One region of the Paraliobacillus sediminis genome, then DNA from elsewhere that is predicted to be linked to it. Evidence: riboswitches for the same ligand, from Rfam matches in the RefSeq annotation. Region 1 holds a riboswitch; each other region holds the start of a gene.
What was found. A riboswitch is a leader RNA that binds a small molecule or an ion and turns the genes downstream of it on or off. The one in region 1 is predicted to bind thiamine pyrophosphate.
Positions count from the first base shown of each region.

Region 2: another riboswitch for thiamine pyrophosphate. It lies ahead of tenA (thiaminase II); the one in region 1 lies ahead of tenA (thiaminase II).
Region 3: another riboswitch for thiamine pyrophosphate. It lies ahead of thiW (energy coupling factor transporter S component ThiW); the one in region 1 lies ahead of tenA (thiaminase II).

Region 1 covers NZ_QJSI01000002.1:386,556-393,839, forward strand. Annotated here, with positions in the region: gene D2K60_RS08065 (amino acid permease) at 1-756, opposite strand, end outside; gene D2K60_RS08070 (manganese catalase) at 916-1,749, shown strand; gene D2K60_RS08075 (DUF2512 family protein) at 1,814-2,251, opposite strand; gene D2K60_RS08080 (zinc-dependent alcohol dehydrogenase) at 2,400-3,533, shown strand; gene D2K60_RS08085 (spore coat protein) at 3,612-3,827, opposite strand; gene D2K60_RS08090 (DUF3231 family protein) at 4,078-4,590, shown strand; gene tenA (thiaminase II) at 4,785-5,459, opposite strand; TPP riboswitch at 5,545-5,653, opposite strand; gene cydC (thiol reductant ABC exporter subunit CydC) at 5,709-7,284, opposite strand, start outside.
Region 2 covers NZ_QJSI01000003.1:598,258-605,541, reverse strand. Annotated here, with positions in the region: gene D2K60_RS15670 (manganese catalase) at 1-181, shown strand, start outside; gene D2K60_RS15665 (DUF2512 family protein) at 246-683, opposite strand; gene D2K60_RS15660 (zinc-dependent alcohol dehydrogenase) at 832-1,965, shown strand; gene D2K60_RS15655 (spore coat protein) at 2,044-2,259, opposite strand; gene D2K60_RS15650 (DUF3231 family protein) at 2,510-3,022, shown strand; gene tenA (thiaminase II) at 3,217-3,891, opposite strand; TPP riboswitch at 3,977-4,085, opposite strand; gene cydC (thiol reductant ABC exporter subunit CydC) at 4,141-5,859, opposite strand; gene cydD (thiol reductant ABC exporter subunit CydD) at 5,856-7,284, opposite strand, start outside.
Region 3 covers NZ_QJSI01000001.1:418,495-425,778, forward strand. Annotated here, with positions in the region: gene phnD (phosphate/phosphite/phosphonate ABC transporter substrate-binding protein) at 1-845, opposite strand, end outside; gene helD (RNA polymerase recycling motor HelD) at 1,216-3,576, shown strand; gene D2K60_RS01880 (aldo/keto reductase) at 3,722-4,561, shown strand; gene D2K60_RS01885 (NUDIX hydrolase) at 4,978-5,448, shown strand; gene thiW (energy coupling factor transporter S component ThiW) at 5,503-6,000, opposite strand; TPP riboswitch at 6,081-6,196, opposite strand; gene D2K60_RS01895 (ring-cleaving dioxygenase) at 6,370-7,284, shown strand, end outside.

The sequences.
Region 1 (7,284 bases):
CGCTAAACCAATAGAAATCACATAAATAATCGTTAAAACAGAGAGCATCACTCTTCCAGCTTTCGGGGCCTCTTTCGGGTCTTTAAGTTCATTGGACATGATCCCCATGACCTCGATACCTCCGAAAGCATATAACACATAGATAAAAGCAGTCCAAACTCCTGTGAAACCTTCTGGGAATAATCCATCATTTGTGAATGGGAAAGCTCTATCTGGTGCTCCACCATTTAATAAACCGCTAATTGCTAAAATCCCAATAATAATGAACATCAGAATTGCAGCAATTTTCATTGCACCAAATATATTTTCAATTCGTTCAAAACCTGATACACCAGTAATAATGACACCAATTCCTAAAATCGCAAAAATACTAGACAAGATCCATAGTGGGATATTTGGAAACCAGTATTGGGAAAAGATTGCTAGTGCTGTTAATTGACTTCCCATTATTAGTAATTCTGATGACCAATAAACCCAGCCATTACTAAATCCAGCCCATCGTCCATATGCTTTTTTAGCATATGTTCGAAAGGAACCTTTCTGAGGGTCAGATACAGTCATACTGGATAATGCATCATAGACAATATAGGTAGCGATTGCAGCAAGTATAAATAATATGAGTACAGTAGGTCCTGCTCTTTTAATTGCAATCGCTGAACCTAGAAAAAATCCAGTTCCAATTGTACAACCAATTCCGATTAAAGCCAATTGCCACCATTTTATTTTCTTTTGTTTTCCTTTTTTATTAGACCCCATTTTATATCCCCCCGTGATATTTTTTAAACATATTGTCTTAGTATAGCCAGCAGTTTTTTTCCTACTACCTAAAAGTTAAATCCCCTATTGTATTTATTGGTATATCTGAATGAAGGACAACATATCATTGAATAGTCTGATTAAATAGGAGGGATTTTATTGTTTTTTCATGTAAAAGAACTACAATATGAAGCAAAAGTTTCAAGACCGGATCCTGTCTATGCAAAAAAGTTACAAGAAGTATTAGGCGGTCAATGGGGTGAAATATCAGTAATGATGCAATATATGTTTCAAGGTTTTAATTGTAGAGGGAATAAGAAATATCGTGATTTACTCATGGATATTGGCACAGAAGAAATTGCGCACGTTGAACTTTTAGCAACACTTATCGCTAGGTTATTGGATAACACACCAATTGACGTGCAAGAACAAGCATATCAATCTGATCCAGCACTTGCTGCGATTATGGGTGGCATGAATCCGCAACATGCAATTGTTTCTGGGTTAGGTGCTATGCCAACAGATAGTGTTGGTAATAGATGGTCAGCTGATTATATAATATCAAGCGGGAACCTACTTGCTGATTTCCGTGCCAATGTAACAGCAGAGTCACAAGGAAGATTACAAGTTGCGCGTCTATACCAGATGACAGACGATCCTTTAGTCAAAGATTCATTAAGCTTTTTGTTAGCACGTGATACCGCTCACCAAAATCAATGGATTGAAGCAATTCGTGAGCTTGAAGCACAGGCGCAAGATGTTGTCGTTCCAACTAATTTCCCCCGTGAATGTGAAAAACAAGAAGTTGCTTATGATCTATACAACACATCACAAGGTCAAGCAGATGCGAATGGACCATGGGCACAAGGTGTGGCACCTGATGGCAGAGGACAATTTAGATACATCGCGCAACCTGTACCATATGCAGGAATACCCAAGCTACAACCCGCACCAGCAAACCTATTTAATACACCTCCACTACCATCAAAATAAAAATCCTATTGATCATATATGTAAAAAATGAAGCATTGATAAAATGCTTCATTTTATTTTTTATTTAGTCTTCTTCGTCCTTATAAGGTGTTAATTCGTCAGAAGATTCGGTAATGTAATTTGTTCGATTTATTGGTATAAACGTATCACTGTTCATCTCTAATTTTTTCGCAACATATTTATGAAAAATCACTTCAGCTATCGCCACAACAACAGCTGAAACTAATGCTGCTGCGAATGGATTTCCACCCACTGTTAATCCATCAGTCATTAGATAAATAATGACAAACGCCATGCCGAAATCCGCAGCTGTTGCAATTGTGTTATTTGTTCGAGATAGTATAAGCAAATCACCAAATAAATAAGCAGAAAACCCTAAAACAATGCTTATAAATAGTACATTGCCAAACGAAACGTCGTACCCGATTCCTAATATTGTATAAAGAACTACTAATAATAGTAATATTTTCAACCCAATTAAACTAAAATGTTTGATAGTCACACCTCCTCTATCTATTTTTTGTATCTAACGCAATAATATACTTGTATAATTTTAGAAATTGATTGTTTTCCTTCCTTCTTTTAACCGTATGATTTAGATAATAAAACACATACTTAAGGATATAAATTGATCATTGAGGTGAACATTCATGAAAGCTGTTACGTATCAAGGAAAACATCAAATTGCAGTTAAAAAGGTAGATTATCCAAAAATACAAGATAAGCAAGACATTATCGTTCGGATTACTTCTACGGCAATTTGCGGTTCTGATCTGCACTTGTATCAAGGAAACTTTCCATTACCCATTGGCTACGTGATCGGACATGAACCAATGGGAATTGTTGAAGAAGTCGGTTCTGAAGTAACTAAATTAAAAAAAGGTGACCGTGTTGTTATTCCTTTTACTGTAGCTTGTGGAACGTGTCAATATTGTCATGCACATCAAGAAAGCCAATGTGATAATGCGAATCCACACTATGATTCAGGTGGCTATTTTGGATATTCGGAAAAATTCGGGAATCATCCAGGAGGACAAGCTGAATATTTACGCGTACCTTTTGGTAACTACACTCCTTTTCGAATTCCAGATGATTGCGAACTTGAAGATGAGTCACTACTGTTTCTTTCTGATGTGCTACCTACAGCTTACTGGAGTGTAGAAAATGCAGGTGTAAAAGCTGGTGATACCGTGATTGTTTTAGGATCAGGTCCTATCGGTTTAATGACACAGCAATTTGCGTGGCAAAAAGGTGCGGAACGGGTAATTGCTGTAGATTATATTGACAACCGCTTGCAGTTTTCTAAAAATATAAATAAGACGGAGATATTTGACTTTACGAAACATGATGATATGGGAGAAGTTTTAAAAGACGTAACAAATGGTGGTGCTGATGTTGTGATTGATTGTGTCGGTATGGATGGTAAAAAGTCACCTTTAGAATTTGTAGAACAAAAACTTAAATTGCAAGGTGGAACAATGGGACCAATCCAGATTGCAACAAAGGCTGTTAAAAAATGTGGAACGTATCAAATTACTGGTGTGTATGGAGGTAATTATAATTTATTCCCTTTAGGTGCCTTCTTTTCTAGAAATATAACTATTAAGACTGGACAAGCACATGCAAGGTCCTTCATGGAACCAATTTATAAGCAAATTGTAAATGGGGAGATTGACCCGTCAAAGATCATTACACACAGTCTACCTCTAGATGAGGCATCACATGGTTATAACATATTTAATAAAAAGGAAGACAATTGTATTAAAGTTATACTCAAACCATAATATACAAGAAAGAACTCTAGGGGGTACAGCACCCACTAGAGTTCTTTTTTGTTCTATTTATTGATACATTCCATCACTTTAACCTGCAATCGGGTTTTGCCCCTCGTATTTCATCATCATTGCTTGAATTTTTTCTTGGTCTTCAGGTACTACCTGATGCATAGTACCGATTTTTGTAGTGATAGCTAGATCAGCTGGTTCTAATGGATAATAACCTTTGCTAACCATGTATTGCCATGCTTCATATGCATGAGAACAGCTCATCATAAAGGCTGTTTGTAGGAAAGAACGTATTTTTCAAACTTTATTTATTTACAAATTTAAAAGCGATTCATCCCACACCTAAAGGAATGGGCTTTCTCACCTTTAATTCTGTAATTCGTGTGCAGCTAATTTCATTTTTTCTCTTCCTTTTTGAATATAGTTTTACTCTAATATTCTTTCATATACCAAATTAAATTCATCAAATTACGACGTTTTTGGAATAAGTTTTACGTTGATGAAAAGACTATCTGTGTAAGAACAAACAAAGGAGTGTTTAAAAATGGGTGTATTATCAGGTAATCCAAAGAAACAACCACTTCATTATGGTGAAGTTTTCAGTCTGTGGTCATTTCTAGCAGCTGCTAAAGGTAACTATGCGGCGTATCAAACATTTATTAACCATACTGGTGACAAAGAACTGAAAAATTTGCTTGAAGATTTAAATCGAGGTATGAAGCAAGAAATGGAAAGTGTTGAAGAGATACTTAAAATAAATGGGATTGCTTTACCTCCTTCACCTCCTGAACGGTCACTGGCTGACATTGAAGATATTCCTTCAGGTGCGAAGTTCAGTGATCAAGAGATTAGTGCAGTTGTTTCTGCAAATATTTCAGCAGGATTAATTGCTTGCAGTACAATCATTGGACAGTCTCTACGCGAAGATATTGCAATGCTATTTGGACAGTTCCATATGAATAAAGCACAAGCTGGAGCAAAGGCGCTCCGACTGAATAAAGACAAAGGATGGATCATACTCCCTCCAATGCAAGCGAAAATTCCAAATAAAGAATAGCAAAAAAAGCACTAGAATTCTAGTGCTTTTTTATTTTAGCTACTTTGTAATTCGAATGGTGTTTAATACAAAAAATGCGGATTAGCAACTCACCTTACGTCTCAATTCTATCACTTCCGCCGAATTATAACTTAAGTCCATATATTAAAAAGCAATTACTGTCTGCGTAAAGTACTTTTAGCCTTAATACCAGCTTATTTCATCTCTTCTAGTGGCCATTTTTCTAATTTATAAGCCATGTTCCAAAATAAATATTCGTATTGACTGCTAATTAAGAAGTGTTCTTTCATTCGTTCTCGATCAGATGAGGTTACAGTTTCAGCTAATTGATCTAACCTATCAATTTGTTCCTCTACTAACGTGCGGAACCAATCAGATCCGTATGCTTTAATCCATTCTTGATAAATGGGCTCGTCTGGTGTTTTGTTCTTTAACTGTTCTCCAACTTCATAATAAACCCAGTAGCAAGGTAATATTGCTGCAATCACATCACCGAGATGACCTTGGTAAGCAGCACGATACATATGAGAACTATAAGCGTAAGCGGTTGGAGCAGGTTTAAATGCTTTTTGTTCTGCATCCGTAATATCTAATAATTTAGAAAAAGTACGATGCAAATCTAATTCTGCTTGATAGGTTCCTTGCGCATGTGACGCCATACTATTTGTTGTCTCTAAACCCTCCGCCTTTGCAGCACCAAGTGCCTGAACACGGGCGAATTGTGCTAAATAATAAGAGTCCTGCATGACATAATAACGAAAGTTCTCTATAGGTAATGTGCCATCACCAATCCCCTTAACAAAAGGGTGATTAAAACTAGCCTGCCAAACTGGATCTGCTTCCTTTCGAATACGTTCTGAAAATTTCATCGTTACTTCCTCCTTTATCTGCATAAAAAACCACCTTCTCTGATTAAAAGAAAGTGGTGGCATGATAAAGTAATCGAAAGAAAGACTTTATTTCCATCCACTTCCCTCCGCTAGTTTGAACTAGATCAGGTTCTAAGAGTCTTGAAGTATCACTTCAATCTCAGTCTTTATAAAAGACTCCTCTAGTGGTTTTTCGTGCTATTTGGTTCTGTTTATAGAATAACATCTAGGGAGATAATGTCAATGCTATTAAAGTAAACTTTCTTCGAGTGTTTTCATTTGATAAAAGTAACCTTGCTTTTGCATTAATACTGTATAAGATCCAGATTCAATAATCTCACCATGATCCATGACAATAATTTGGTCCATTTTTTCTAAACCATTTAAACGGTGACTAACTAACAGTAACGTATCTGTTTGCGCTTGTTCAAAAAGCTGTTTGTGAATCATTCGTTCTGTTTGCGCATCAAGAGATGACGTTGGTTCATCTAAAATCCACAAATGACCCTGTTTTAAGATTGCTCTAGCAATTGCCAGACGTTGTTTTTCGCCACCAGAAAGATTTTCACCGTTTTCTGATACATGATCATCAAGCGAAAAGTCTTCAAGTTGCACCTTTACTAATGCATCATTTAATATAAAATCATCTAATGCAGCATCAGCAAGCAATAAGTTTTCACGAATTGTTCCATAAAAGAAATGATTTTCTTGTAAAACAACTATTGCTTTTTCCCATAATGCACTTCCTGAAACAGTTGAAATATCATGATCATTCCAATAAATAGTGCCCGTCTGAATTTGTTGTAGCTTTAAAACCAATTGCAGTAAAGTTGATTTTCCTGATCCACTAGCTCCAACAATTGCTGTTTTCGAACCTGCTGGAATTTCTAAACTAAGAGAAGGAATGGTTGTACGCCAATCTCCCATATACGTGAAGGTGATATTTTGAAATTTAATTGCTGGTGCCCTGCTTTCAACCTGATGACTGATAATCTCTACTGCGTTCACTTGAATATCCGGATCCTCCACCACATTATATAAACGACTTGATGCGTCCCGGCTTTCTTGCATATAAATCGGGAAAACAGCCATAGGAGCTGCAGGTTCAAAAACGGTTAGAGAGATCATCACAAGCATCGCTAAAAAAAGTCCTTCTAACGTACCATCTACAACTAAATAAGCGCCAACAGCTAGAACTAACCAACTTACGATAAAGGTTATAAAACCATTGAATGATTGACTATAGACTTTATTAATATTCTCGCGTTTTTGCTTTTCAATATACTTATCTGATTGTGTTATTAACTGGTCTTGTTTCTTTTGCAATTGTTGAAATATCTTTAAATCTCGAAAGCCATACATCAATTCAGTAACTTCCGTAGAAAGATCTCCACGCTCTTGTCTAACGCTATCCTTAATTTTCAATTGTCTGAATGAAAAAATTGCAGGAATAACAAATACGGTTAACAAAAGACCCAATAATAAAATTAACGCAATTTCAATGGAATAAAAGCTGCTAAATAAAATCGTTGTGACAAAAACAAGCAATAAAACTATCGGTGGATAAAAAACACGTAGAAAGAAGTTCTGAAGACTTTCCACATCACCTACTACACGGCCAAGTATATCTCCGCTTCTATACTTATGAAAAATTTGCGGAACAAGAGGTTCTAACTTTTCAAAGAAAGTAACACGTAAATTGCTTAAGATAGTAAACGTAGCCCGGTGAGAATAAATACGTTCGCCATATTTAGAACTAGCTTTAATAAAACCTAGTAATTTAACGGTAGAAGTAAGCATAATTAATGCATAAAATGGAGGCATT
Region 2 (7,284 bases), on a different contig from region 1:
TGATCTATACAACACATCACAAGGTCAAGCAGATGCGAATGGACCATGGGCACAAGGTGTGGCACCTGATGGCAGAGGACAATTTAGATACATCGCGCAACCTGTACCATATGCAGGAATACCCAAGCTACAACCCGCACCAGCAAACCTATTTAATACACCTCCACTACCATCAAAATAAAAATCCTATTGATCATATATGTAAAAAATGAAGCATTGATAAAATGCTTCATTTTATTTTTTATTTAGTCTTCTTCGTCCTTATAAGGTGTTAATTCGTCAGAAGATTCGGTAATGTAATTTGTTCGATTTATTGGTATAAACGTATCACTGTTCATCTCTAATTTTTTCGCAACATATTTATGAAAAATCACTTCAGCTATCGCCACAACAACAGCTGAAACTAATGCTGCTGCGAATGGATTTCCACCCACTGTTAATCCATCAGTCATTAGATAAATAATGACAAACGCCATGCCGAAATCCGCAGCTGTTGCAATTGTGTTATTTGTTCGAGATAGTATAAGCAAATCACCAAATAAATAAGCAGAAAACCCTAAAACAATGCTTATAAATAGTACATTGCCAAACGAAACGTCGTACCCGATTCCTAATATTGTATAAAGAACTACTAATAATAGTAATATTTTCAACCCAATTAAACTAAAATGTTTGATAGTCACACCTCCTCTATCTATTTTTTGTATCTAACGCAATAATATACTTGTATAATTTTAGAAATTGATTGTTTTCCTTCCTTCTTTTAACCGTATGATTTAGATAATAAAACACATACTTAAGGATATAAATTGATCATTGAGGTGAACATTCATGAAAGCTGTTACGTATCAAGGAAAACATCAAATTGCAGTTAAAAAGGTAGATTATCCAAAAATACAAGATAAGCAAGACATTATCGTTCGGATTACTTCTACGGCAATTTGCGGTTCTGATCTGCACTTGTATCAAGGAAACTTTCCATTACCCATTGGCTACGTGATCGGACATGAACCAATGGGAATTGTTGAAGAAGTCGGTTCTGAAGTAACTAAATTAAAAAAAGGTGACCGTGTTGTTATTCCTTTTACTGTAGCTTGTGGAACGTGTCAATATTGTCATGCACATCAAGAAAGCCAATGTGATAATGCGAATCCACACTATGATTCAGGTGGCTATTTTGGATATTCGGAAAAATTCGGGAATCATCCAGGAGGACAAGCTGAATATTTACGCGTACCTTTTGGTAACTACACTCCTTTTCGAATTCCAGATGATTGCGAACTTGAAGATGAGTCACTACTGTTTCTTTCTGATGTGCTACCTACAGCTTACTGGAGTGTAGAAAATGCAGGTGTAAAAGCTGGTGATACCGTGATTGTTTTAGGATCAGGTCCTATCGGTTTAATGACACAGCAATTTGCGTGGCAAAAAGGTGCGGAACGGGTAATTGCTGTAGATTATATTGACAACCGCTTGCAGTTTTCTAAAAATATAAATAAGACGGAGATATTTGACTTTACGAAACATGATGATATGGGAGAAGTTTTAAAAGACGTAACAAATGGTGGTGCTGATGTTGTGATTGATTGTGTCGGTATGGATGGTAAAAAGTCACCTTTAGAATTTGTAGAACAAAAACTTAAATTGCAAGGTGGAACAATGGGACCAATCCAGATTGCAACAAAGGCTGTTAAAAAATGTGGAACGTATCAAATTACTGGTGTGTATGGAGGTAATTATAATTTATTCCCTTTAGGTGCCTTCTTTTCTAGAAATATAACTATTAAGACTGGACAAGCACATGCAAGGTCCTTCATGGAACCAATTTATAAGCAAATTGTAAATGGGGAGATTGACCCGTCAAAGATCATTACACACAGTCTACCTCTAGATGAGGCATCACATGGTTATAACATATTTAATAAAAAGGAAGACAATTGTATTAAAGTTATACTCAAACCATAATATACAAGAAAGAACTCTAGGGGGTACAGCACCCACTAGAGTTCTTTTTTGTTCTATTTATTGATACATTCCATCACTTTAACCTGCAATCGGGTTTTGCCCCTCGTATTTCATCATCATTGCTTGAATTTTTTCTTGGTCTTCAGGTACTACCTGATGCATAGTACCGATTTTTGTAGTGATAGCTAGATCAGCTGGTTCTAATGGATAATAACCTTTGCTAACCATGTATTGCCATGCTTCATATGCATGAGAACAGCTCATCATAAAGGCTGTTTGTAGGAAAGAACGTATTTTTCAAACTTTATTTATTTACAAATTTAAAAGCGATTCATCCCACACCTAAAGGAATGGGCTTTCTCACCTTTAATTCTGTAATTCGTGTGCAGCTAATTTCATTTTTTCTCTTCCTTTTTGAATATAGTTTTACTCTAATATTCTTTCATATACCAAATTAAATTCATCAAATTACGACGTTTTTGGAATAAGTTTTACGTTGATGAAAAGACTATCTGTGTAAGAACAAACAAAGGAGTGTTTAAAAATGGGTGTATTATCAGGTAATCCAAAGAAACAACCACTTCATTATGGTGAAGTTTTCAGTCTGTGGTCATTTCTAGCAGCTGCTAAAGGTAACTATGCGGCGTATCAAACATTTATTAACCATACTGGTGACAAAGAACTGAAAAATTTGCTTGAAGATTTAAATCGAGGTATGAAGCAAGAAATGGAAAGTGTTGAAGAGATACTTAAAATAAATGGGATTGCTTTACCTCCTTCACCTCCTGAACGGTCACTGGCTGACATTGAAGATATTCCTTCAGGTGCGAAGTTCAGTGATCAAGAGATTAGTGCAGTTGTTTCTGCAAATATTTCAGCAGGATTAATTGCTTGCAGTACAATCATTGGACAGTCTCTACGCGAAGATATTGCAATGCTATTTGGACAGTTCCATATGAATAAAGCACAAGCTGGAGCAAAGGCGCTCCGACTGAATAAAGACAAAGGATGGATCATACTCCCTCCAATGCAAGCGAAAATTCCAAATAAAGAATAGCAAAAAAAGCACTAGAATTCTAGTGCTTTTTTATTTTAGCTACTTTGTAATTCGAATGGTGTTTAATACAAAAAATGCGGATTAGCAACTCACCTTACGTCTCAATTCTATCACTTCCGCCGAATTATAACTTAAGTCCATATATTAAAAAGCAATTACTGTCTGCGTAAAGTACTTTTAGCCTTAATACCAGCTTATTTCATCTCTTCTAGTGGCCATTTTTCTAATTTATAAGCCATGTTCCAAAATAAATATTCGTATTGACTGCTAATTAAGAAGTGTTCTTTCATTCGTTCTCGATCAGATGAGGTTACAGTTTCAGCTAATTGATCTAACCTATCAATTTGTTCCTCTACTAACGTGCGGAACCAATCAGATCCGTATGCTTTAATCCATTCTTGATAAATGGGCTCGTCTGGTGTTTTGTTCTTTAACTGTTCTCCAACTTCATAATAAACCCAGTAGCAAGGTAATATTGCTGCAATCACATCACCGAGATGACCTTGGTAAGCAGCACGATACATATGAGAACTATAAGCGTAAGCGGTTGGAGCAGGTTTAAATGCTTTTTGTTCTGCATCCGTAATATCTAATAATTTAGAAAAAGTACGATGCAAATCTAATTCTGCTTGATAGGTTCCTTGCGCATGTGACGCCATACTATTTGTTGTCTCTAAACCCTCCGCCTTTGCAGCACCAAGTGCCTGAACACGGGCGAATTGTGCTAAATAATAAGAGTCCTGCATGACATAATAACGAAAGTTCTCTATAGGTAATGTGCCATCACCAATCCCCTTAACAAAAGGGTGATTAAAACTAGCCTGCCAAACTGGATCTGCTTCCTTTCGAATACGTTCTGAAAATTTCATCGTTACTTCCTCCTTTATCTGCATAAAAAACCACCTTCTCTGATTAAAAGAAAGTGGTGGCATGATAAAGTAATCGAAAGAAAGACTTTATTTCCATCCACTTCCCTCCGCTAGTTTGAACTAGATCAGGTTCTAAGAGTCTTGAAGTATCACTTCAATCTCAGTCTTTATAAAAGACTCCTCTAGTGGTTTTTCGTGCTATTTGGTTCTGTTTATAGAATAACATCTAGGGAGATAATGTCAATGCTATTAAAGTAAACTTTCTTCGAGTGTTTTCATTTGATAAAAGTAACCTTGCTTTTGCATTAATACTGTATAAGATCCAGATTCAATAATCTCACCATGATCCATGACAATAATTTGGTCCATTTTTTCTAAACCATTTAAACGGTGACTAACTAACAGTAACGTATCTGTTTGCGCTTGTTCAAAAAGCTGTTTGTGAATCATTCGTTCTGTTTGCGCATCAAGAGATGACGTTGGTTCATCTAAAATCCACAAATGACCCTGTTTTAAGATTGCTCTAGCAATTGCCAGACGTTGTTTTTCGCCACCAGAAAGATTTTCACCGTTTTCTGATACATGATCATCAAGCGAAAAGTCTTCAAGTTGCACCTTTACTAATGCATCATTTAATATAAAATCATCTAATGCAGCATCAGCAAGCAATAAGTTTTCACGAATTGTTCCATAAAAGAAATGATTTTCTTGTAAAACAACTATTGCTTTTTCCCATAATGCACTTCCTGAAACAGTTGAAATATCATGATCATTCCAATAAATAGTGCCCGTCTGAATTTGTTGTAGCTTTAAAACCAATTGCAGTAAAGTTGATTTTCCTGATCCACTAGCTCCAACAATTGCTGTTTTCGAACCTGCTGGAATTTCTAAACTAAGAGAAGGAATGGTTGTACGCCAATCTCCCATATACGTGAAGGTGATATTTTGAAATTTAATTGCTGGTGCCCTGCTTTCAACCTGATGACTGATAATCTCTACTGCGTTCACTTGAATATCCGGATCCTCCACCACATTATATAAACGACTTGATGCGTCCCGGCTTTCTTGCATATAAATCGGGAAAACAGCCATAGGAGCTGCAGGTTCAAAAACGGTTAGAGAGATCATCACAAGCATCGCTAAAAAAAGTCCTTCTAACGTACCATCTACAACTAAATAAGCGCCAACAGCTAGAACTAACCAACTTACGATAAAGGTTATAAAACCATTGAATGATTGACTATAGACTTTATTAATATTCTCGCGTTTTTGCTTTTCAATATACTTATCTGATTGTGTTATTAACTGGTCTTGTTTCTTTTGCAATTGTTGAAATATCTTTAAATCTCGAAAGCCATACATCAATTCAGTAACTTCCGTAGAAAGATCTCCACGCTCTTGTCTAACGCTATCCTTAATTTTCAATTGTCTGAATGAAAAAATTGCAGGAATAACAAATACGGTTAACAAAAGACCCAATAATAAAATTAACGCAATTTCAATGGAATAAAAGCTGCTAAATAAAATCGTTGTGACAAAAACAAGCAATAAAACTATCGGTGGATAAAAAACACGTAGAAAGAAGTTCTGAAGACTTTCCACATCACCTACTACACGGCCAAGTATATCTCCGCTTCTATACTTATGAAAAATTTGCGGAACAAGAGGTTCTAACTTTTCAAAGAAAGTAACACGTAAATTGCTTAAGATAGTAAACGTAGCCCGGTGAGAATAAATACGTTCGCCATATTTAGAACTAGCTTTAATAAAACCTAGTAATTTAACGGTAGAAGTAAGCATAATTAATGCATAAAATGGAGGCATTAAAGCTGCTTTAGAAATAAGATAGCCACTAGCAGCAAATAGTCCGACGCTACTAATGCCTGCTATGAAGCCAAATAAAATTGCAAACAGAATATCTTTTTTCTCAATCAGCATCAGTTTAATGACTTTTAAAAGAGCGCTCATGCTTCTTCTCCCCCTTGTTGAATCGTCACCATATCTTTATAAGCAGGTAAAGTAGCTAATAATGTTTCATGTGTTCCGACAGCTAGTAATTGACCCTTATCCAAGAAAAGAATTTGATCTGCGGTTTTAATCGTGTGCAATCGATGTGCTACTGTTATAACTGTCGCAGTTTTTGACAACTGTTCAATCGATTCCTGTAATATTTTTTCAGTAGTTAAATCAAGTCCGCGTGTAGGTTCATCAAGTAAAACAACTTTAGGCTTTTTCAAAAATGCCCGTGCGATAGACACGCGTTGTTTCTCCCCACTAGATAACCCTCGACCAGCTTCTCCAATTGGAGTATTATATTGTTTTTCTAATGATTCAATTAACGGCGCAATTCCGGCTAATTGGGCAGCTTGTTGAACATCCTTTTCTGTTACTGCCATATTCGTTCCCATTTCGATATTCTCCCCAATTGTTCCTGAGAAGATATACGGTTGTTGTGATATATAAGAAAGTTGTCCAAGCCATGAAGACTCAGTGAAGTCAATAAGCGGTTGTTGATCAAGTTTGATCGCGCCATGTTCAGGAGTGATCATACCAGCTAATAAATGTAGTAGCGTGGATTTACCTGCCCCACTTGCCCCAACAATTGCTATCTTTTGCTTTGGTAAGAAAGTGGCTTCAATAGCCTGCAAATTAAACTTACTATCCGGATAACTAAACCCAAGCTGATCTAAGTGAATCGTTGGTGGTTCGTCCTTCTTGCTTATATCCTTTTCTCCCCATTTAATCGTATAATCCTCTTCATCGAACGCTTCTAATACTTTTTTAGCGGCACCCATACTGCTTCTTCCATTATGAAAAGTCGTGCCGAGTTCTTTTAACGAAGAAAAGAATTCAGGTACGAGAACTAGGATAACAAATGCAGTGAAAAACGAAAGACTTTCATAAATGATTAACTGTATTGCCAGTTCTAAAGCAATAATACCGATACTCAGCATTGAAATAACTTCAAGCATAAACGATTGCGTAAAGGCAACCTTTAAAATATCCATTGTGGTATCTCGAAAACCAAGACTACTTTTCTCTATTTTATCTTTCTGTTGTTTTGTTTGGCCAAACAGTTTTAATGTAACAAGTCCTTGTAACGTATCTAAAAAGGTGCCAGAAAAAGAAGCTAATTTATCTAGCTTTTCTTCTGACTTTTTTTGCGTTTGTAAGCCAATTACAATCATGAAGATTGGAATAAATGGTGCTGTCACAAGTAATATGATTCCTGAATTAATATGTTGTGTAAAAATAACGATCATGACTAGTAATGGTACAAATGTACTTTGCATTACTTGTGGAATAAACTGACTGTAGAAACTATCCATTTCATCGACACCGTCTAACAACATACTAACCTTTTTACCTGTTTGTCCCTTTTCAGCCAGTTGG
Region 3 (7,284 bases), on a different contig from region 1:
TCACCGTCATCAGCTTCTATAATAGCGTCCCAGTTATATACCTCATTCATAATAGTGATCATTTCTTCATCATCATTAAAACTTAAAAATACATCTTTAATGTTTTGTACCAATTCATCATCTAACTCAGAAGTAACAGAGATTGTATCATTTGGAATTTCATTCGTATATTCAATAACTGTTAAAGCTTCCATGATATCTGGATATTCCTCTTCTAATTCTGATCTTACATCATCAAAAGTCGTTGCAACATCAGCGTCACCATTATAAACCGCAATAGCTGAGTTATCATGACCACCAGTTTGAACAGACTCACCAAAGAATTCAGTTTCTGGATCTTCTACATCAAATTCTGTAGCAATTTGTGCAGCTGGGAATAAATAACCACTTGTTGAAGTTGGATCACCATAAGCCCATGTTGTTCCTTCTAAATCAGCTAAAGTTTCGAGTCCAGAATCAGAACGAACTAAGTATTGTGCAACGTAAGAACCACTGCCATAACGTTCAGACTTTAATATAACTTCAACATCATGTTCTTGGTTTGCTAGGACATATCCAAATGCTGGAACAAAGCCGATGTGTACTTCATTCGTACCCATTGCCTCAACTAATGCAGTGTAGTTTGTCATTACGCGTCCTTCAACTTCTATATCTTCACCAAGTTCTTCTGAAAGTTTCTCTGCTAATGGCGCAATTGTGTCTGCAATTGTATCAGACTCTTGAGAAGGTACGAATCCCATAATAATTGTCTCAGGATTTGCATCACTACCTGCGCTAGAACCACAACCAGCCATTATTAATACAGTTACGAGTGCTAAAAACATACCAGCAAAAATTTTCTTCATTTGTTTATATCCCCCTAATACTTTTTAAGTTGCTCTTTTATTATGCACGATTTTTACGAAGGATGCTAGTCTATTTACAAAATTTTAATGAAAAATTTACAAATTTTCTGTATATTTGTGAGAGGATATAACAAAACGTTCGTGTTTTAATCAAAATATCCATATAAAGGAATATTATTATGTGTTGTAATCTTAATTTCTAAATAGGGAAGTATAAACAAACATATACTAGTACAATATCTCGTGTGATCAAACAATTCGTATTTTAAGTTAACATATGGCAAGATAATATAGGTTAATCTATATGATTTAGTATAATAGATGTTAAAATAGGTCAAAAGAGAGTAAGTAGTAGTTAGGAGTGATAACCATGGATGAGCAAAAGAAAGATTGGCCTGAGGAAAAAGCAAGGGTTGATCACGTGGTGCAACGAATTAAACTAAAAATGGATAAATTAGGTGCACATGTAAAAACATTAAAAAATCGGGTAATAGATATTCGTAAGAACTTTTGGGATGATGTAACGGTTAATATAGAAGAGATAGATGATGTAGTTGAAACACAAGCAAGTTTGAAACAGCAAGCTGAGTTTCTTTCGGAAAGAGAGAGAAGTCATGGACAATTATCCAAGGAACTTAACACATTAGATCGTTTGAAAGATTCCCCTTATTTCGGTCGTATTGACTTTGTCGAAAATGAGGATAAGGCAACAACTGATTCTATTTATATTGGTGTTGCTTCATTAATGGATGAGAAGGAAGAAGATTTTCTGATTTATGATTGGCGTGCTCCAATTTCTAGCCTTTATTATGATTATCAACCAGGGGAAGCGTCTTATCAAGCTGTTGATCAAGTAATAGATGGTAAGATTACCTTGAAGCGACAATATATAATTAAGCAAGGCCAATTAAAGGGAATGTTTAACACGGGTTTAACAATTGGCGATCGATTATTGCAATCTGTACTAGGTACGAATGCAGATACGAAAATGAAAAGTATTGTGGCAACAATTCAACGTGAACAAAATCAAATAATTAGAAATGAACGCAGTAATATCCTTGTAGTTCAGGGTGTTGCTGGTAGCGGGAAAACTTCAGCAGCACTTCAACGGGTCGCTTATTTACTTTATCGTTACCGTGAAAATTTAAAATCGGAAAATATTGTGTTATTTTCTCCAAATCCGCTTTTTAATAGTTATATTGCTACGGTATTACCTGAATTAGGTGAAGATAACATGAAGCAAACAACATTTTATCGATATATTGATACACAACTAGGTAATCAATTTGCAATTGAGTCTCCCTTTGATCAAATGGAATACTATCTACAAACAAATAATCACAGTATTGATCCAAGAATTACAGCTATGCGCTATAAGGCAAGTATAGATTTTAAAGATCATATTGATCAATTTATTGAAACCCTTGCAAGAGAAGGGATGGTATTTCGAAATGTTCGTTTTCGCGGTGAATTAGTTATTTCCAAAAGGAAGATCCGTAACTATTTTTATGCGTTTCCTTCTAGTTTAAGCATTACACTTCGTATAGAAAAGGTGATGAAGTGGATACTGAACCAACTAGACGAATTAGAAATAAATGAACGAGAGAAAGATTGGGTACTTGAAGAAAGCGAGTTATTAGATAAAGCTGATTATCTAGATGTGTATCAACAATTAGAAGATGAAGCGCCATTTTCCGATGATACCTTTATGGATGCGTCAAGAGAGGAAGCGTTACTAAGGAAAAAAGTAACGAAAGACAAGATTAAGCCATTAAGACAAAAAGTAAAGCGTTCGTACTTTATTGATGTTAAAAATACGTATCAACAACTATTTGAGAATCCTGAACTTCAAGAAAATAAACGTGATATGCTCCCAGAAAACTGGCATGCTATTTGTGCAGTCACATATGAAAATTTACGTACTAACTTTTTGTCATGGGAGGATGCAACCCCTTATCTATATTTTCAAAATAGGTTGAAAGGTTTTCAGGCAAATCGAGCGATTCAGCATGTATTTATTGACGAAGCACAAGACTACTCGCCGTTTCAGTTTGCTTATTTGAGAGAAATATTTCCAAGCAGTAGGATGACGTTACTCGGTGATATTAATCAAGCCATTTATGTGCATGCATTAGAAGAAGATAACATTTTAGCAGACCCAACTGAAGAAAAACATGAGAAAATAACACTTACAAGAAGCTATCGATCAACTAAACCAATTGTTGATTTTACGAAAGCTTGGATGCCACAAGGGGATCAAATTGAGGCATTTAATCGAGATGGTAAACTTCCTGTCTTAATGGAAGTTGATAATGTAGCGATCGCTTCAGATAAATTAAGTGAAGCCATTAGTACGTATCAATCAAATGGACATCAAACGATTGCGATCATATGTAAAACAATGCAAGAAAGTGATAGAGTATATCAGACTTTAAAACAACATTTTGATGTGTTATTAATGGATCAAAGTACGCATACATTTCAAAAAGGTATATTAGTAATACCTGCCTATTTAGCTAAAGGGATAGAGTTTGATGCTGTTATTATTTATAATGCTTCAAAAGCACGTTATCAAAATGAATTAGAAAGAAATCTATTATATACAGCGTGTACAAGAGCAATGCATGAATTATTCGTGCTGTCACTTGGTGAAGTCAGTGAATTTGTTCAACAAGTTCCGAAAGATCGCTTTATTCATTATAAGATTCTGTCAGTTGAAAAAGACAACTAGAAATGAGGCATTCCACTGTATGGTGGGATGTCTTTTTTCTTAATATAGCGCTAATGAAAGCGTAATTATAAGATCGTATTTTTTCACATTAAGACAAAATTATGAGATAATGTCTTAAATAGATAATTATAAGGAGGAGTAAAGGATGTTTGAAAATTTACAAGCAACAACAACGCTACATAATGGTGTTAAAATGCCATGGTTAGGTTTAGGTGTATTTCAAGTAGATGATGGAGACGAGGTAATGCATTCTGTGACATCTGCCTTAGAACATGGATATAGAAGCATTGACACCGCAGCGGCATATAAGAATGAAGAAGGAGTAGGGAAGGCACTTGCAAAAGCAGGCATTCCCCGTGAAGAATTATTTATTACTTCAAAGTTATGGAATGGTGATCAAGGTTATGAATCTACATTAAAAGCTTTTGAATCAAGTCTACAAAAACTAGGGTTGGATTATTTGGATTTATATTTAATTCATTGGCCAGTCCCTGCAGAGGATAAGTTCAAGGATTCATGGAAAGCGATGGAGAAACTCTATAAACAAGGAAAGATTCGTGCTATCGGTGTTAGTAACTTTAAAGAACATCATTTAGATGCGTTAATTAAAGATGCTGACGTAGTGCCAATGGTTAATCAGGTAGAATTTCATCCTCATTTAGATCAAAAATCATTGCGTGATTATTGCAAGAAGCACAGCATTCAAGTTGAAGCATGGTCTCCATTAAAACAAGGAGAACTATTAGACGATCCTACACTTAAGAAAATTGCTGATAAATATGGAAAAACGACTGCACAAGTTATTATTCGTTGGGATCTTCAAAGTGAAGTAATCACGATTCCAAAATCAGTGAAAGAACACCGAATTGTTGCAAATGCAGCTATTTTTGATTTTGAGTTATCACAAACGGACATGGATACGATTAATGGTTTAAATAAAGATGAGCGTGTTGGACCAGATCCAGATACGTTTAACAAAGTATAAAAAAAGTGGCGCTTCACAAAGCGCCACTTTTTTTGTATCTTATAAAGGGTAACTTTCACAGAGCGAAATAGGCATTTAAGTCATGGTAAACTTGAGAAGCCTCGTAATCCAAAATTGCAGTCGACATTGTGCCCCTTTCGTAAGCATCATTGTTTCATCTTGCGAAAGTGATAGAAGATGCAACGTAACATACCGCTCTGGAAATACACTTCGCTTTTCGTGCCTGCGGAAAGGGAGCCAATTTCATTTGAGGGGCGGGTCAGGAAATTCTGTTATTTCTGCGTTTATAGTTGTTTCGTAATAAACGACAATCTTTTAGAAAGTAGTTTTTAAAAAAACTGTCAACGATTCGCGCGTATGTTTTTGTGAGAAAGTTGTGTTTTAAATCAAATAAATGTTCGAAGGGAGAGGTGACGATGGATTATATTAGTTATGTTCGATCAATGGTAGGACAGCAACCAATTATTATGGTTGTAAGTGGTGCGATAATCTTTGATGAGCAAAGACGTGTTTTGCTCCATTTACGTGCGGATACTCAAACATGGGGATTCCCCGGTGGTTATATGGAATTAGGTGAATCGGTAAAGGAAACCGCAAGAAGAGAGGTTTTCGAAGAGACAGGTTTAAAGATAGGCACGTTAGAGTTGTTTAGTATTTATTCTGGTGAAGGTAATCAAAAAACATTAGCTAATGGTGATCAAGTGTCACTTGTACAGCATTGGTTTACATGCGAAGACTTCACAGGAGAGTTAATCAAAGAAAACGAAGAAACATTAGATACAGCATTTTTTTCATTAGACAAATTGCCTGAAAACTTGTTTCTAAGCCAAATGAAGGTAATAAATGATCTACAGTCAACTGCTAGTAAACCGATAGTTAGAGATTAGTGATAAAAGGGTTTCCGCTGGCTAAAGAAACCCTTTAACACGAATCAATAAGAATTAAGATTGTATATTATTTGGGACAAGTGTATGCTGTTTTATTCTCGATAAAACAAATACCCCAAGTATTGCTCCTGTACAACTACTAACGATAAAGCCTGGCACAAATGCTAATGCTCCCGCAGACTGTCCTAACACAATATTAGCAATAGGAACAGATAGTAGCGATCCAATTACACCAGTACCAATTATTTCTCCAGTTGCTGCTAGTGCCTTTTTCTTTGTCCAACGATAGAAGTAACCAGCGAACAACGCCCCAATCATTCCGCCTGGAAAAGCTAATATCGTACCTAACCCTAATAAATTACGCAGTAAGCCGATTACAAAAGCAATAATTACAGCTGGAATGGGTCCTAGTATGACTGCAGCCATAACATTGACAGCGTGCTGTACGGGATAAGCTTTGGCAATTCCGGTTGGAAACCATAATAGTTGTGCCCCTACCGTACCAATTGCCACAAATAATGCCATCGTGGTTAATAATCTCGTTCTATTCATTCAAAATTCCCCCTATTAAAAAAATATTCAAAATAAAAAGCCAGCTCCTCAAAAAAAGGACCTGACAGTATCTACGAATGTAAACGATTCGGCTACTTCCCTCCGCTAGTACGAACTAGATTAGGTCCAAAAGGGTTAAAAAGCTTAATCGCGCTTTTCTCTCAGCCTATGCATATAGGCACCCCTAGTAGTTAATATGAAGTTATTAGTTAAAGCATAGCATAAGAGGATTGGAACATAAAGGGAAATTAAATAATATCATCACAAACATTTATCTTGAATTCGAGATAAAAAACGTATATAATTAAAATATAGTCAAATAGTAAGCTATCGTTAGTTTTAGAAAGATGATCTTAAGGAGTGATTGAAATGGAATTAAAGGGAATTCACCATGTTTCTGCCATTACAGCAATAGCTAAAAATAATTATGATTTTTATACGAATATACTAGGAATGAGACTTGTTAAAAAGTCTGTTAATCAAGATGACACAAGTATGTATCACTTGTTTTATGCGGACGAAGTTGGTAATCCAGGAACAGATTTAACCTTTTTTGAAATTGTACGTGCTGGTCACACATATCAAGGGAATAATAGCATTTCACTAACTTCCTTACGCGTTCCTACTGATAGGGCATTAGTTTATTGGGAAGAACGTTTTAAAGAAAAAGCTGTGACATATCAGCCAATTGCTGAACAATTTGGTCGTAATGTATTGTTTTTTCAGGATCCTGAAGGACAAAGGTTAGTGCTTGTTTCTGATGAACGAAATAAAGGAGTTGCAGCTGGTGTCCCTTGGGATAAAAGTCCCGTGCCAAAGGAATTTGGCATTACTGGTTTAGGACCAGTTAAATTAACTGTACCTGAGCTAGGTCCTACTACGCGAGTGTTAACTGATATACTAAACTTTCGATATAAAGGAAGTTATCCAGCTTATGTGGACGGCCAACCTGAAATAGAGGTCTACGAAACAGGTGAAGGTGGTACTGGTGCAGAAGTTCATATCGAGACGCGAACTGACTTATCACGTGAACGACCTGGTCGAGGTAGTGTGCATCATGTTGCATTTCGCGTCGAGGACGAGGAAGAACTCGCAGCCTGGCATAAAGTTATTCAAGAAGCGAGGATGCCGAATTCAGGTTTAGTTGATCGGTATTATTTCCAATCGCTCTATTTTAGAGAACCGAATGGTATTCTGTATGAATTAGCGACAGATGGACCAGGTTTTGCAACAGATGAGGCAATAGAATTTTTAGGAGAGAGCGTTGCGTTACCTCCATTCCTA